Regions from separate parts of the Methylobacterium sp. Leaf469 genome, predicted to be linked through region 1. Evidence: predicted binding sites of a transcription regulator. Region 1 holds the regulator's gene; the other holds the start of a gene.
The links. Region 1 encodes HrcA, which represses chaperone genes, less so after heat shock. Its sites were predicted from a motif close to GTTAGCACTCNCNNNNNGNGAGTGCTAAC; they were not measured.
Positions count from the first base shown of each region.

Region 2: the regulator HrcA is predicted to act here: its motif matches at 4,967-4,995, upstream of groES (co-chaperone GroES).

Region 1 is NZ_LMRE01000042.1:267,322-275,746, forward strand. It holds gene ASG60_RS18160 (DUF2778 domain-containing protein) at 184-1,371, shown strand; gene rdgB (RdgB/HAM1 family non-canonical purine NTP pyrophosphatase) at 1,523-2,158, opposite strand; gene rph (ribonuclease PH) at 2,155-2,913, opposite strand; gene ASG60_RS22955 (hypothetical protein) at 3,022-3,342, opposite strand; gene hrcA (heat-inducible transcriptional repressor HrcA) at 3,633-4,691, shown strand; gene ASG60_RS18185 (DUF1236 domain-containing protein) at 4,767-5,636, opposite strand; gene ASG60_RS18190 (MFS family transporter) at 5,958-7,316, shown strand; gene ASG60_RS18195 (chloride channel protein) at 7,345-8,425, opposite strand, start outside.
Region 2 is NZ_LMRE01000045.1:77,788-86,212, reverse strand. It holds gene ASG60_RS20505 (ABC transporter ATP-binding protein/permease) at 1-1,357, opposite strand, end outside; gene ASG60_RS20500 (hypothetical protein) at 1,491-1,829, opposite strand; gene ASG60_RS20495 (2OG-Fe(II) oxygenase) at 1,962-2,594, shown strand; gene groL (chaperonin GroEL) at 2,856-4,511, opposite strand; gene groES (co-chaperone GroES) at 4,611-4,898, opposite strand; gene ASG60_RS20480 (magnesium transporter CorA family protein) at 5,112-6,122, shown strand; gene ASG60_RS20475 (polysaccharide biosynthesis C-terminal domain-containing protein) at 6,226-7,716, shown strand; gene ASG60_RS20470 (FAD-binding protein) at 7,776-8,425, shown strand, end outside.

The DNA.
Region 1 (8,425 bases):
GCGAATACGCTGATGCGCTTCAGGCGAGATTAACCAAGCCCGTGCTTACTCACGGACACTTACGGTAAATCGTTCCCTTCACGGTGACTCCCGATTTCGTGTCAGGTCCGCGCGGTGCACCCGCGCGGACAGGGCTCGGCGCGGGCTGCCCGAACGGGACATGCGTATCGAGTTCGAGTCCCCATGACCTATGTCGCGCTCCGCTCGCACCGCTCTCCCCGGCAGGAGCGTCGCCGCCGCCGCAACCGCATGCTGCTCGCCGTCTCGGTGGGGGCCCTCGGCCTCGCCGGAGCCCGCCTCGGCGGCGGGAGCGACGCGGCGCCGATGAGCGTCGCAGCGGTACCGGCGAGCGTCGCAGCGGTACCGGTGAGCGTCGCAGCGGCGTCCGAGACGGCCGCCGCCCGGCCGCTGCCCGCCGACTACGCCTGGATGCTCGATCCCACGCCCGCCATCGGCGCCACCCTCCTCACCGGTCCCCTCTCCCTGGGGCCCCTGGCTTCGGGCTTCCAACGGGCCGAGCCGGCGCCGGCCGTCGACGTCCGGGTTGCCGCCGCCGATGCCCCGCCCGAGGCCGTCCCTTCCGAGGCCGCCCCTTCGGCGGTGCAGATGGCCGCGACCCCGGCGCGCTCCACGCCCGTCGCCGCTTCCCTGCCACGCCCCGAGCAGGTCGCCCTGTCGGTGCCGCTGCCGATACCGTTGCCGGTCCCGCGCCCGACCGAGTTCCGGCGCGCGCCCGTCGCCGTCACCGCGCGCCTCGCCCGGCGTCCCGCCCTGCCCTCGACCCAGAGCGTGTTCCGGGCGGCGGGCGTCGAGGAGCCCTCCCTGTTCGATCGCATCTTCGGCGATGCCCCGGCCCCCACGGCCTACGCCTCCGTGGACGGGGCGTCGGAGGCGGTCCCGTCGCGCCAGCGCCTGGTTCCGGGGCCCGCCCCGGTGGTGGGCGGCGGCATCGCGATCTACGACATCACCGCCGGGCGGGTGACCCTGCCCAACGGCGAGGTGCTGGAGGCGCATTCAGGCCTCGGACCGAGCCAGGACAACCCGCGCAACGTGCACCTCACCATGCGGGGCGCGACGCCGCCCGGCACCTACGATCTGCGCGAGCGCGAGGCCCTGTTCCACGGGGTACGGGCGATCCGCCTCAACCCCGTGGGCGGCCCCGCCGCGATCCACGGCCGCGTCGGCCTGCTCGCCCACACCTACATGCTCGGACCGAGCGGCGCGTCCAACGGCTGCGTGGTCTTTCGCGATTACAACCGCTTCCTGCAGGCGTATCTCCGCGGCGAGGTCCAGCGCCTCGTGGTGGTGGCCGGCAACGGCCAGGACGGACCGCCCCTGAACGGGCGTCGCTACGGCTTGGCGAGCCGCTGAGCATTTTCAAGCGAGGTGGATACCGGCTCGCGTGAAGAAAATGCGACCCAACAATAACTTAGAGAATTTTCCGTGATCGGAGGATCATGGAAAATACTCTAGGGTGCCGGCGGCTCCGGCCGCCCCCTCAGGCCGGGCGCCGCAGGCAGGCTTAGATTGGCCGCCGCAGGCAGGCCCGGGCCAGGAGCACGAAGGCCCGCGCCCGGTGGGAAAGGGCGTCGCCCGTTTGCCAATCGACGCCGTGCTTTTCTTCCGAAGAAATCTCCCCGAACGTCCGGTCGTGGCCGTCGGGCAGGAACAGGGGATCGTAACCGAATCCGCTGGTGCCGCGCGGGGACACGATCTGCCCGAACACCCGGCCCTCGAAGGTCTCGGTGTGGCCGTCGGGCCAGGCGACGACGAGGGCGGAGACGAAGTGCGCCCGCCGCGTGGTGTCGCCACGCTTCTCCATCTCGGCCGCGACCCGCGCCATGGCGCCGCCAAAATCCTTCGACTCCCCGGCCCAGCGGGCGGAGAACAGGCCCGGCGCCCCGTCGAGGGCGTTCACGCACAGGCCGGAATCGTCGGCGAAAGCCGGCAGGCCGGAGGCCTGGGCCGCCGCGTGCGCCTTGATGGCGGCATTCTCCGAGAACATGGTGCCGGTCTCGTCCGGTTCGGGCAGGCCGAGCTCGCCGGCCGAGACCGCCGCGATCCCGAAGGGCGCCAGCAATTCGCGCATCTCCACGAGCTTGCCGGCATTGTGAGTCGCGACGACGACCCGGCCCGAGAGGATGCGGTGCTGGCTCATGCGGAGGCCTTCTTGTCCGTGACGCGCTTGTCGGCGGGTTCGCGCGCGATGGTGTCCTTCTGGAGGGCGACGAGACGCTCGGTGCCGCCCTTGGCCAGGCGCAGGAGCGCCATGAGCTCCTCTTCCGAGAACGGCTTGCCCTCGGCGGTGCCCTGGACCTCGACGAGGCCGCCCGAGCCGGTGACCACGAAGTTGGCGTCGGTCTCCGCCCCCGAATCCTCGGCGTAGTCGAGGTCGAGCACGGGCACGCCCTTGACGATGCCACAGGACACCGCCGCCACGTGATCGCGCAGGGGATCGACGGAGATGATCGAGCGGGCGCGCATCCAGGCGAAACAATCGTGCAGCGCCACCCAGGCGCCCGTGATGGCGGCCGTGCGGGTGCCGCCATCGGCCTGGATCACGTCGCAATCGACGGTGATCTGGCGCTCACCCATGGCCGGCAGGTTGGTGACGGCCCTGAGACTCCGGCCGATGAGGCGCTGGATCTCCTGGGTGCGGCCCGATGGCTTCCCCGAATTCACTTCGCGCCGGGTGCGCTCGTGGGTGGCGCGCGGCAGCATGGAATACTCGGCCGTGATCCAGCCCTTGCCGGAGCCGCGCAGCCAGGGCGGCCCGCGCTCTTCCAGGGAGGCGGTGCACAGCACCTTGGTCTCGCCGAAGGTGACGAGGCAGGACCCCTCGGCGTAGCGGGCCACGGCGCGCTCGAGGGTGACGGTGCGCAGATCGTCGTTGGCGCGCTTCGAGGGCCGCATCGCCGCTCTCCCGGTTGAGTGTCAGGACGCGGCTCTTAGGCGCCGGGCGCGGCTGCGGCAACGCCCCAACCGAAAAGGGCGCCCACCGGGCGCCCCTCCGAACGTCTCTCAGTAGAAGTGACGACGGCCGTAGCCGTGGTGGTGACCGCGGTGATGACCGAAGTGACGGCCGTAATGGCGACCCCGGTGATGGCCGAAATGATGGCCGAAGTGGCGGCGGTGGCCGTAATGGCGGTGGTGATGACGGTGATGACGGCCATAGCCGCCGTACTGGACCTCCGTGAGGGCGGCGGCCGGGCCGGCGACCTCCGTCGAGACCATGGCGGGGGCCGCCTGGGCGCCTTGGGGCGCGGCGACGAACATGGCGCCGATCATGGCCAGCACGATGGCCAGGGACCGGATCAGACCGGAACGGGATGTGTTGCGCATATGGGACTCCTGACGCCACGCGGGGCCGGCCTTGCACGGACTTCGAGCTTGGCCGGACAGGTGAGCGGTGTGGAACGCACGATGGGCCCGGACGGCTTCATCGAAGCGCGGTTTTTCTTTTGGCCCATCGTTCCTGAAGGGCGGATGAAGCGTGCCCTGCCCCGCCGCAGCCCGCGTTCCGATGCGGACGCGCGCCGCCGCCTTGTGCGAGGGCCCCCGCGCGGACACAATCGTGGCCCAGGAAAACCGTCGTGACCGAGCCCGCCCGCCCCTTCTCCGCATCCCAGCCGATGCATGTCCTCGCCGCGCCCAACGAGCGGGCGCGCGAGATCTTCCGGCAGATCGTGGAGAGCTACCTCACCACCGGCGAGCCGATGGGATCGCGCAACCTCGCGCGCATCCTGCCCATGACCCTGTCGCCGGCCTCCATCCGCAACGTGATGGCGGATCTGGAGCATTCCGGGCTCATCTTCGCGCCCCATGCCTCCGCCGGACGGCTGCCGACGGAGCAGGGCCTGCGTTTCTTCGTCGATGCCATGCTCGAACTCGGCGATGTCGGCCAGGACGAGCAGGCGCGGATCGAGGCGCAGATGCGGGCGGCGGCCTCCGGCCACACCTTCGAGAGCGCGCTGGCCGAGGCCTCGACCCTGCTGTCGGGCATCTCGCGCGGTGCCGGCGTGGTGCTGACCACGAAGACCAACGTGCACCTGAAGCACATCGAGTTCGTGCGCCTCGACCCGGCCCGTGCCCTGGTGGTCCTCGTCTCCGACGACGGCTCGGTGGAGAACCGCCTCCTCGACCTGCCGCCCGGCCTGCCCGCGAGCGCCCTGCAGGAGGCCTCGAACTACCTCAACGCCCGCCTCCAGGGGCGCACACTCGGGACCCTGCGGGCCGAGATCGAATCCGGCCGCCAGGCGATGAAGCGCGAACTCGACGTCATCACCGAGCGCCTCGTCGATGCCGGCCTCGCCGTCTCCGTCGGCCCGTCCGACGCGCGCCAGCTCATCGTGCGCGGTCAGGCCAATCTCCTGGACGACCTGCGGGCCGTCGAGGATCTCGAGCGCATCCGCCTGCTGTTCAACGACCTCGAGACCCAGAAGGACGTCATCGAACTCCTGTCCCGGGCCGAAGGCGGCGAGGGGGTCCGCATCTTCATCGGCTCGGAGAACAAGCTGTTCTCCCTGTCGGGCTCCTCGATGATCGCCGCACCCTTTCGCGATGGGGCCCAGAAGATCGTCGGCGTCGTGGGGGTGATCGGGCCGACGCGGCTCAACTACGCCCGGATCGTCCCGATGGTGGATTACACCGCCCGCGTCGTCTCGGGGCTGCTCGACCGCAGCAAGCGCTGAGACGAGAGCAAGCGCTTGAACGAGAAAAGGCGCCGCCTCGCGGCCGCGCCCTCCCCGTCTTCCAGATGAAGCCGCTCAGCCGCGGATCACGTCGACGATCTCGTAGGTGTCGGGATCGACGATGACGATGTCGTCGTCCACCAGCACGTAGCGGTAATCCTCGTATTCCGGCGCGATGCGGACGATGTCCGGCGGCAGGTCGTAGAGGGTGTAGCTGCGGGCGATGGCCGTGCCGACGGTGAGCGCGAAGGCGCCGGCGGCGAGGCGCGGAATGCCGCGCCGGATCACGCTCTGGCGGAACTCCGTGCGCTGCGGCGCGCCGAGGCGGCCATAGGCGCCCCGGACCGCGCCCCGATCCCCGCGATCTCCTCGTGCGCCGCGATCTCCTCGTGCGCCGCGATCGCCCCGGTCGCCGCGATCACCCCGGCCATCGCGATCCCCGCGATCGGCCTTGCCGTCCCGGTCCGTCCTACTATCCCGGTCCGCCTTGCCGTCCCGGTCGCCTCGACCGTCGCGGTCACCCCGCTCGCCGCGGTCGGTCGCAGCGCCGCGATCCGGCTGGCCGTCGCGGTCGGTCCGGCCCTCGCCGCGTCCGCCGCGGCCGTCTTCCGTGCCCCGGTTCGGGCCGCCCGCCGGGCTGCCGCGCTCGGCAGCACCGCCCCGCTCGGCAGCACCACCGCGCTCGCCGGCACCGCCGCCCACACCTGCGCCTCCTCCGGCCGGGCCGCCACGCTCGGCACCCGCCGCACCGGCGCCTGGGCCGCCGGCACCGCCGCGTCCGCCCCCTGCGCCACCCCCGACTCCGCCGCCCGCACCGATGCCGGCGCCGCCACCACCGGCTGCACCGCCGGCCGCGCCGCCACCCGGGCCGCCCTGACCGAAGGCCGCCGTCGCGCCGATGACCAGGGCCGCGGCCGCGACCGTGCTCCGAAAGAGTTTGCTCATGGTTTTGTTTCCCGCCCCGTCGATGGACAGCGCCGTTCGGCGCCGATGCGCAGCCGCAACGAGGACGTCCCAGAAACCGTTCCGCATTTTCCCCGGATCGACTTGCGCGGGGACTTTCATTTGGGCGCGAGAGGCCGAATGAAAGCTTGAGCGCAGATCTTCCACGGCCGCGTTGCCTGCGGTCATTTTGGCATCCGCCGGTGCTCTTGCGAATTTTTCCGCGGAGCTTAACGTCGCCGCACAGCAGGCCCGGGCGGGACCATGCTAAAAAAATAATGAGCCAATTCAACAACATCCCAAATAAAACAGGGGGAGACGCGCATGTCGGACGGTGCCGGAATCATGACGCCGAGGCTCGATGAGGCGGCGGACAACCGCCGCCGGATCAAGGCCATCGTCGCATCCTCGTCGGGCAACCTCGTCGAGTGGTTCGACTTCTACTGCTACGCCTTCTTCGCCCTGTACTTCGCGCCGGTGTTCTTCCCCGAGGGCGACGACACCAGCCAGCTCCTGAAATCGGCCGCGGTCTTCGCCGTCGGCTTCTTCATGCGGCCCATCGGCGGGTGGCTGTTCGGGCGCCTCGCCGACCGCCTCGGCCGCAAGACCTCGATGATGATTTCGGTGCTGATGATGTGCGCCGGTTCGCTGATGATCGCCGTGCTGCCGACCTACGCGAGCGTCGGCCACCTCGCCCCGGCCCTGCTGCTCCTGGCCCGGATGATCCAGGGCCTGTCGGTGGGCGGCGAGTACGGCACCAGCGCCACCTACATGAGCGAGATCGCCATCAAGGGCCGGCGCGGGTTCTTCGCCTCGTTCCAGTACGTCACCCTCATCGGCGGCCAGCTCCTGGCCTCCCTCGTGCTGATCGTCCTGCAGAGCGTGCTCACCGCCCAGCAGCTCACCGCCTGGGGCTGGCGCATTCCCTTCGTGATCGGGGCGCTCGCCGCCGTGGTCGCCCTTTACCTGCGCTCGTCGCTGACCGAGACCGCCACCAAGGCGGACATGAGCTCGAAGGAATCCGGCACCTTCGCGGCCCTGTTCAAGCATTGGCGCGCGTTCTGCGTGGTGCTGGCCTACACGGCCGGCGGCTCCCTGAGCTTCTACACCTTTACCACCTACATGCCGAAGTACCTGTTCAACACGGCGCATATCGACAAGATTACCGCTTCGCAGATCTCCACCGCCGCGCTGCTGGTCTACATGATCATCCAGCCGTTCTTCGGCTGGCTCTCGGACAAGATCGGCCGCAAGGCCAACATGCTGCTCTACAGCGGACTCGGCACCCTCATGGTGGTGCCCCTGATGACCACCATCGGCAGCACCACCAACCCGGTCCTGTCCTTCGCCCTGATCATGATCGGCTTGACCGTGATCAGCTTCTACACGGGCATCTCCGGTATCGTGAAGGCGGAGCTGTTTCCGACCCAGGTGCGGGCGCTGGGCGTGGGCCTGTCCTACGCCATCGCCAATTCCCTGTTCGGCGGCACCGCCGAGATGGTGGCGCTCTACCTGAAGCAGATCGGCTCGGAGAGTTCGTTCTTCTGGTACGTCACCGTGATGCTCGGGATCGCCTTCGTGGCCTCGCTGATCATGCCGAACCCCAAACGTCACGGTTATCTCGACGGCGACGGCACCGTCGAGGAGGCCTTGGGGGCGAAGGGGCGCGTGGTCCACGCCTGACCTCGGGCGGGCGTGGGCGCCGTGGCGCTCACGCCGTCTCGCCCAGCATCGCCCGGCGCTGCCGATCGAGTTCCTCGGCGTAGCGCTTGAGGGTGTGGCTTTCGGTGAGGAGGCCGACGACGCGGCGGGTCTCCGGCCCGTCGACGACGGCGAGCGCCTCGCTCTCCGTGCGGTCGAAGGCGGCGGCCGCGGCCTTGGCGTTCATGCCGGGCGTCAGGACGTCGTCGGCGTGGCGCAGGAGGTCGGCGAGGCCGGGGGGCGGGCCATCGGCGTCCCGGGCGGCGGCGTGGGCCTCCGGCACCCGGACGATGCCGGCGTAGCGACCTTCGCCGTCCACCGCCACGACCCGCGAGGGCGATCCGAGGGGATGGTCCGCGAGAAAGACCGTCAGCGGTAGGGAGACCGGCACGGTGGCGACCTCGCGGCGCATCAGGGTGTCCACGGTCAGGGTGCGGATCCAGCCGACGTCGTGGGCGCTGCGGATGCTCTCGCCGCGCAGGTGGAAGCGCCAGGTGGCGAAGGAGTAGCCGAAGGTTTTTCGCACGGCGAGCGAGGAGGCGATCACCGCCACGAGGACGAGGCCGGTGATGGGGAAGCTGCCCGTCAGTTCCAGGGCCAGGAACGTCATGGTGAGCGGGCCGCCGATGACCGCGACGGCGAGCGCGCTCATGCCGATCACCGCGTAGGCGAGCGGCGTCGGCGCGAAGGCGGCCAAGCCGGGCATCGCCCCCGAAAAGATCTCCCCGACGAGCGCCCCGAGGAACAGCGAGGCGAAGAACAGGCCGCCGCGAAACCCCGCGCCGATGGAGAGGGCCGACGCCGTCGCCTTGGCGGCGAACAGGAGCGCGAGGCCCCCGAGACCCATGCCCGCCCCGTGCGTGCCGAGATGCAGGTGCAGGGCCCCGTGCCCGCCCGAGAGAACCTGCGGCGAGACCGCGACCGCCAGGGCGCCGACGCAGAGCCCACCGAGGGCGGGGGCCAGCGGGGCGGGGATCCGGCTCGCACGGATGCCGGCCTCCACCAGGGTGACGCCGCGCATGATCACGATGCCGAGGCCGGCGCAGACGAGGCCGAGGCCCAGGACCGGCACGGTGTCGGCGCCGGTGATC
Region 2 (8,425 bases), on a different contig from region 1:
CCGCGATGGTGGTGTAGGCGCTGATGAAGAACGACAGCGACGACTGCACGTTGCTGAAGGCGTTCACGGTCTGCTGCAGGGCGCCGAAGCTGAGCTTCTTCGCGAAGTACGAGGGTGCGGCGATGACGAGCGGCACCATGGTGCTCGCCTGGGAATAGCCGAACGAGAAGGCGATGAGCTTGATGCGCCGGAAGATGATCTGCACATAGTTCGCGATGATCTCGTCGAACAGCGACCGGAGGCGCACGGTCTCGGCACGCTCGCCGCGCAGGAGCGCGATCTGCTCGCCGTAGATGCGGCTGCGGGCGAGCGAGAACCGGAAATCCGCCTCCACCCGCTCCTGGCGGAAATCGAGGCCGATGAGCGGGCGGCCGATGAGGTGGGCGAGCCAGGTGCCGACGACCGCGTAGGTTATCACGGCCCAGACGAGGAAGCCCGGCACCACCGTGTCGGTGAACGGCAGCACGAAATCCCGCGACAGGGTCCACAGGATGACCATGAACGAGACGAGCTGGGCCGCCTGCGACAGCAGCCGGATCGACAGGCTCGCCGTTTGCGAGATGAAGGCGTTGACGTCGGCCTGGATGCGCTGATCCGGGTTGTCGGCGTGCTCGTCCGTGAAGGGAATGCGGTAATGCGTGCCGTCCCCGAGCCAGCGCTGGTAGAAGCTCCGGGTCAGCCACGTGCGCCAGCGGATGTGCAGGGACTGGTCGACGAACAGGTCGAACATGCCGATGCAGACGTTGAGGATCGCGAGGGGCACGAAGACCCAAAGGATCTGGTACCAGAATACATCGAGATTGTATTCCTGGATCGCGTTGTAGAGATCGCGGTACCAGAAGTTGAACCGTAAGGTCAGGGCGACATCGGCGAAGCTGACGAAGATCGACAGCGCGACGAGGCGCTGACCGATCTTGCCCTCCGTCCGGCCGAACCAGCGGAACAGGCCGATCTCGCGGGTCGGCTCGTCACGGTTCGCGAAGTAGGGATCGGCGATGAGGGTGATCGCCCGAATCGGCTTCAGGTGCGAGATGCCGAGCACGATGGCGGCGAACACCACGGCACCCGTGGCGGCGAAGGCCGGCGGCAGCAGGGCGGCGAGCGTCGGGGGCAGCGCGCCCGAGGCCGCCAGCAGCTTGGCCCCGGAGAACAGGAGATAGCCGACGCCGTAGACCGAGATGAAGATCTTCAGGTAGGCCGAGATCTTGCCGGAGGCGAGCAGGATGCCCGCCATGGCGAGCCCGCTCAGGGACACGTAGAGGGGCGGTGCGGCGTCGCCGGGAAATGCCAGCAGGACGAGGGCGAACAGCGCCGTCACGGCGGCTTGCAGGCCGAGGCCCGTCCTCAATACGGCCACGTGCGTCTTCTCCCCGTGCTGATCGTCGAGGCACCGCTTCCGCGGCATGCCGGTGCCCGGGAGTGACGGCGGGTCGTGGCGAGATCGTGGCCGGACGGGTGCCTGAGCGGACGAAAATCCTGGCCCGCGTGTTCTATTGCCAATCCCAGTCACCGTAGCCCGGCTCGCGGCAGCGATAGCCGATGGGGCATTCCGGGTTGTCGCGGGTCGGCACGAAGCGCAGGTCGGCGATCTCCGAGAGCTCGCAGAAGCTGCGGTCGCGCACGAAGCGCTGGAAGGTCTGGTTGCCGGTGTCGAGGAGGATCGCCCCCTGGCGCTTCACCAGCGCCATGGCGTCGGCGCAGGCCATGCGGGCGGTCGTCCCGGTGGTCTGGGCGCTCGCCGGCGTCGCCAGGACGACGCAGAGGGCGAGGGCGAAACATCTCGTCACGATGGCGGGGCGCCGTTCCGGTGATTTGCTGAGCCCAAGCATGGCAGTTTCCGCCGGGCGCGAAAAGGGCCGTGCCCCGTCTTGCCGTCCGGTTGCCGCAATCGGGCGCTCTATCCACCGCTGTTGCGCCGGAGCGTGCGCCGATCATCGGACGGAACGGGTACAGAGGCAGCCATGTCGGGACTTTCGATCCTCAACCTCGAAGCCGTGCGCGCCGCGCCCGTGTCGCGCGAGCCCTACACGTTTTTCCTCGGCAACGACGTCCTCGACCGCGCGGCCATCGACGAAATCCGGCAGGACTTCCCGGCGATTGCCAAGCCGGGTTACCTCACCGTGGACGAGGTGGCGCTCAAGGGCCGGTTCAAGGCGCTCATCGACGAATTGGAGAGCGACGAGTTCTCCCGCATCATGGGCGAGAAGTTCGGCATCGATCTCGTCTCGTGCCCGCGCCTCACCACCATCATGAAGAAGAGCCAGCCGAAATACGGATCGATTCACACCGACGGGCCGTCGAAGGTGATGACGATGCTGATCTACATGAACGATGCCTGGGACGCGCCCGCCGCCGGGCGCCTGCGGGTGCTCTACGACGGCCGGAACTACGAACCCTTCGCCGTCGAGGTGCCGCCCACCATGGGCACGATGTTCGCCTTCCTGCGGTCCGACAATTCCTGGCACGGCCACGAGCCGTTCGAAGGCGAACGCCGGGTGGTACAGGTCGCCTGGGTCAAGGACGCGGCCGAACTCGAGCGCAAGAAGAAGCGCAACCGGACGGCGCAGTTCCTGAAGGGCATCTTCGGGCGCTGAAACCCGGGCGGCCGGACACCGGTCGCATCGGACATCGTCTTCCTGGCTCGGACCGCTTCAGGGCGATCCGGGCCATTTTCTTGGGTAGGGGGATCGGCGATACGACAGCCGACGTCGCCCCGCGATCACCATGCTCCCGGCGTGGACGCGGAGTGGCGACGCCCGAGACTGCCAAGGGCGTGTCCCACGCTCTCGGCCACGAAGAAGGGGCCGCCTCTCGGCGACCCCCTCTATCAAGTTCGGCTCAAGACGCTCGGACTTTTAGAAGTCCATGCCGCCCATGCCGCCGCCCATGCCGCCGCCGCCCGGCATACCGCCGCCGGCGCTGTCCTTCTTCGGAGCATCGGCGATCATGGCTTCCGTGGTCACCAGCAGGCCGGCGATGGAGGAGGCATCCTGCAGGGCGGTCCGCACGACCTTGGCCGGGTCGACGATGCCGGCCTGGATCATGTCGACGTACTCTTCGGTCTGGGCGTTGAAGCCGTAGGTGATCGAAGAGGTGTTGTCGGTGATCTTGCCGACGACGATGGAGCCTTCGACGCCGGAGTTGGCGGCGATCTGACGGATCGGCGCCTCGAGGGCCTTCAGCACGATCTTGATGCCGGCCTGGACGTCCGGGTTGTCGCTCTTGAGGGCGCGGACGGCCTCGCGGGCGCGGAGGAGGGCGGTGCCGCCGCCGGGGACGATGCCCTCTTCCACCGCAGCGCGGGTGGCGTTGAGCGCGTCGTCGACGCGGTCCTTCTTCTCCTTGACCTCGACCTCGGTCGCGCCGCCGACGCGGATGACCGCGACGCCGCCGGCGAGCTTGGCCAGACGCTCCTGGAGCTTCTCACGGTCGTAGTCCGAGGTGGTCTCCTCGATCTGCGCCTTGATCTGGGCGACGCGGGCCTCGATGTCCGACTTCTCGCCGAGACCGTCGATGATCGTGGTGGTCTCCTTCTCGATGCGGATGCGCTTGGCGCGGCCGAGCATCGGCAGGGTGACGTTCTCGAGCTTGATGCCGAGGTCCTCGGCGATCATCTGACCCTGGGTCAGGATCGCGATGTCCTCGAGCATGGCCTTGCGGCGATCGCCGAAGCCCGGAGCCTTGACGGCCGCGACCTTGAGGCCGCCGCGCAGCTTGTTCACCACGAGGGTGGCGAGCGCCTCGCCCTCGATGTCCTCGGCGATGATGACGAGGGGCTTGCCCGTCTGCACCACGGCCTCGAGCACCGGCAGCATCGCCTGGAGCGACGAGAGCTTCTTCTCGTGGATGAGGATGTAGGGGTCCTCGAGCTCGGCGACCATCTTCTCCGCGTTGGTGATGAAGTACGGGGAGAGGTAGCCGCGGTCGAACTGCATGCCCTCGACGACGTCGAGCTCGGTCTCGGCGGTCTTGGCCTCCTCGACGGTGATGACACCCTCGTTGCCGACCTTCTGCATGGCATGGGCGATCATCTCGCCGATTTCCTTGTCGCCGTTGGCCGAGATGGTGCCGACCTGGGCGACTTCCTCGGACGAGGCGACCTTCTTGGCGCGGCTCGTGATGTCCTCGACGGCGGCCTTCGTCGCGAGGTCGATGCCGCGCTTGAGGTCCATCGGGTTCATGCCGGCGGCGACGTACTTGGCGCCTTCCCGGACGATGGCCTGGGCCAGGACGGTGGCGGTGGTGGTGCCGTCGCCCGCGATGTCGTTGGTCTTCGAGGCCACTTCGCGCACCATCTGGGCGCCCATGTTCTCGAACTTGTCGGAAAGCTCGATCTCCTTGGCGACGGTGACGCCGTCCTTGGTGATGCGCGGCGCACCGAAGCTCTTCTCGATGACGACGTTACGACCCTTGGGGCCGAGGGTCACCTTCACTGCGTCGGCCAGGATATCGACGCCGCGCAGCATCTTCTCGCGGGCGTCGGAGCCGAAACGGACTTCTTTCGCTGCCATGTTCAAATCCTCATGCGGTGGGAAGCCCCGAGGCGCTCAGAGTAAAAGCGCGCTCAAAGGGCTCGGGTAGGGGGACGAAGGAAGAGGGCAGATCGCCGTTCAGGCGACGACGCCCATGATGTCGGATTCCTTCATGATCAGGAGATCCTGACCGTCGATCTTGACCTCGGTGCCGGACCACTTGCCGAACAGCACGCGATCGCCGGCCTTGACGTCGAGGGGGTTGATGCGGCCGGCCTCGTCGCGGGCGCCGGGGCCGACGGCGACGATCTCGCCCTCTTGCGGCTTCTCCTTGGCGGTGTCGGGGATGATGATGCCCCCCTTCGTCTTCTCCTCGCCTTCGATGCGGCGGACGACGACACGGTCGTGCAGCGGACGGAACTTCATGAGCTGCCCTCTTGCTCTAAATTCGTGGATGGCGTTGATGCGGCGCGGCAGCGCGCTCAACCCAGGCCGTTAGCACTCTCGATCGGTGAGTGCCAACGATGCCGCGGAGGTAGGCGCATGCCTTGCGTGAGTCAAGACTGTCGCAGGTCGGCGCGACGGTTGCGCGACGGCAATTCTCTCTCGATCCGCTCCGCCACGGACCAATCATCCCCGATGATCAGCCTTCATGGACCACAGGGTGCGGTCGGGTCCCCCGCCACCGACGGCGCCGGACCGATGCCTGCCGCCACAGTGTGGATCGACCTCGACGACCCGAGTGCCGAGGAGGCGCAGCGCATCGAGGACGCGACGGGCATCCGCGTCCCATCGCGAAAAGCCCTCAGCGAGGTGGAGAATTCGAGCCGGCTGCGGCGTCTCAAGAACGGCTTCTCGCTGTCGACGCCGATGATCACCTTCGACAAGGTCGATTCGTTGTTGAAGCCCCTGGGGTTCGTCCTGACCAAGGACCACCTCGTCACCGTGCGGTTCCACGATCTGCGCGCGTTCGCGGAGGTGAAGAAGCGCATCGCCGAGGGCGACGGCCCGTCCACCACGAGCACGGAGATCTTCCTCCTGCTCATGGAGGAGTTGGTCGACAGCCTCGCCGATTCCCTGGAGGACATGGGCGCCGATCTCGATGCCCTCTCGACCCGGATCTTCGACTTCGACGTGCGGGGCGGCGCGCCCGCCAGCGACGACAAGCTCAAGACCCAGACGCCGCGACGGCGCGATCTGGCGCTCCGCCGGATCCTGCGCGGCATCGGCCGGCGCGGCAAGGCGCTGGGCAAGATCCGGTCCAGCCTGCTGGGTCTCGAACGCATCGTCCCCTTCGTCGCCAACGAGTGCGAGCACCTGCTCGGCGCCGAGCAGGTGCCGCGCTTCGAGGCCGTGCGACGGGACATCGCCTCCCTCGACGAGTTCGAGATCCGTCAATCCGAGAACGTCCAGTTCCTCCTCGACGCCACCCTCGGCCTCATCAACATGGAGCAGAACAACACCTTCCGGGTGCTGACCGTGGTCTCGGTCGTGGGCATTCCGCCGACCCTCGTGACCTCACTCTACGGCATGAATTTCAAGCACATGCCCGAACTCGATTGGGCCTACGGCTATCCCTACGGCCTCGCCCTCGTGGTTCTCAGCGCCCTCGTGCCGATCGTGTTCTTCCGCATGCGGGGGTGGTTCTGAGGATCGTCACGCCGGGCGGTTGACGGATTCTTTGCGCACCTCCGCTTAGGGTCCCGTCAAAGGCGCGAGCGCCCCGCTCGGCGCAAGGCTGCCCGTTCCCGCCATGGCCGTGATCTGCGCCTTCGTCCTCAACGCCGGGCTGAACTTCGTGCTCGGCCTGCTCATCGCGAAGCTGCTGGGCCCGGCGGATTTCGGTCTGTTCGCGCTGGCCACCGCCGGCGCCATCGTGGCCAACACGGTGCTGTTCGAGTGGCTGCGCCTGTCGGCGACGCGGTTCTACTCGGCCCGCGTCCGCGATCAGGAGCCGTGGATCCGCCAGGGTCTCGACCGGGCCTACGCCGTACTCGGCGCCGGGCTCCTCGCCGCCGCCCTGGTCTGCGCCGGACTCGGCGTGGAGGCGGGGCCCGAGAGCCGCGCGGCCATCACGGCGGGCGCGGGCGTGGCCGCCCTCGGGATCGGAGTGTTCGACTACCACGCGGCGCTCGCCCGCGCCCGCTTCGACGGTGGCCTCTATTTCCGGCTGGTGGCGATCAAAAACGCCTTGGCCTTCGTGCTCATGGCCGGCACGGCGTGGCTCCTGCCCCAGCCGGCCTGGGTGCTCGCCGCGGCGGGCCTGAGCCAGTTCCTCGCCGCCGCGATCCTATGGCGGCCCATGCGCGATCCCGTGAGCCCGCGCCTGCGCGTGCGCCTCGCCGAGACCTGGCGGCTGTTCCTCGCCTACGGCCTGCCCTTGATCGCCGCCAACGCCATCTATCAGCTGCTGCCGTTCCTCAATCGCGGCACCATCGCGGCCCAGGCCGGGCTGGCCGAGGCCGGCTACTTCGCCCTCGCGGCCGACGTCACCACGCGCAGCATCGGCACGCTGGGCACCGCCCTCGACCTCCTGCTGTTCCAGCTCGCCGTGCGCGTCGAGGAGGAGGAGGGCCGCGCGGCCGCCGAGGCCCAGGTCGGGCGCAATGTCGGCGTGGTGGTCGCCCTGCTGCTGCCCTGCGCCGTCGGGTTCTGGGCGATCCTTCCCGCCCTCCAGGCCCTGGTGGTGCCGGAGGCCTATCGCGGCCCATTCGCGAGCTATGCCGGGCTGATGATCCCGGGCTTCTTCTGCCTCGCCATGATGAACTTCGCCCTCAATCCGATCTTCCAGATCCGCCGCAGGACCCTGCCGGTGATCGCCGCCGCCGTGGTGGGCCTCGCCGTCGACGCCCTCGGCCTGTGGCTGCTGCCGCCGCTCATGGGACCGGAAGGCATCGCGGCGGCGCAGACGGCGGGTCTCGCCGCCGCCACCGGGTTCCTGGCGCTCCGGGCGCTCACGGGGCCGCAGCGCCTGCGCCTGCCGTGGCGCGATCTCCTGATGGCCGGTATCGCCTGTGCGGCCATGGCCCTGTGCCTCGTACCCCTGCGCCATCTCGAGCCCGTGCGGGCCCTCGCGGTCAGCCTGCCCCTCGGCTTCCTAGTCGTCGGAGGGTTCACCTGGGTCCTGGACATCGCCGGCCTGCGCACCCTCATCGCAGCCCGCCTGGCGGCGCGGCGCGCAGGACCGTCGAAGGCGGGAACCGGACGCACCGGACCGGATGCAATCGCGAACGATTCTCATTAGGATCGGACCACAAAACACGAAGACGGACCGGGCACGCCGCCCGGCCAGGGCGGGAAACGATGCGGTCATACGAGCCTCACGACGCGGATGCGGCGGCGGACATCGTCCGCGCGGCCGCCGACCGGGCGGAGCGCCTGCGCCTCGTCGGCGGCGGCACCAAGGCGGGGATCGGCCGCCCGGCCGGGAATCCCGCATCCGAGGACGAGGCGACGCTGTCCACCGCCGGATTGTCGGGCATCACCCTCTACGAACCGGCCGAGATGGTGGTCTCGGCGCTCGCCGGCACACCGCTCGCCGAGGTGCAGGCCCTGCTCGCCGGGCGCGGCCAGATGCTGCCCTTCGAGCCCATGGACCATCGCGGCCTGATGGGGACGCACGGCACGCCGACCTTCGGCGCGGTGGCATCCACGAACAATTCCGGCCCCCGCCGCATCAATGCCGGGGCGGCCCGCGACAGCCTCATCGGCGTGCGCTTCGTCAACGGACGCGGCGAGATCATCAAGTCCGGCGGTCGGGTGATGAAGAACGTCACCGGCCTCGATCTCGTGAAGCTCATGGCCGGCGCCTGGGGCACCCTCGGGCTGCTCACGGAGGTCACCTTCAAGGTGCTGCCGGTGCAGGAGCGGGTGTCGACCCTGGTGTTCTCCGGCCTCGACGATGCCCGGGCCGTCGCCGCCCTCTCGGCCGCCCTCGGCTCGCCGTTCGAGCT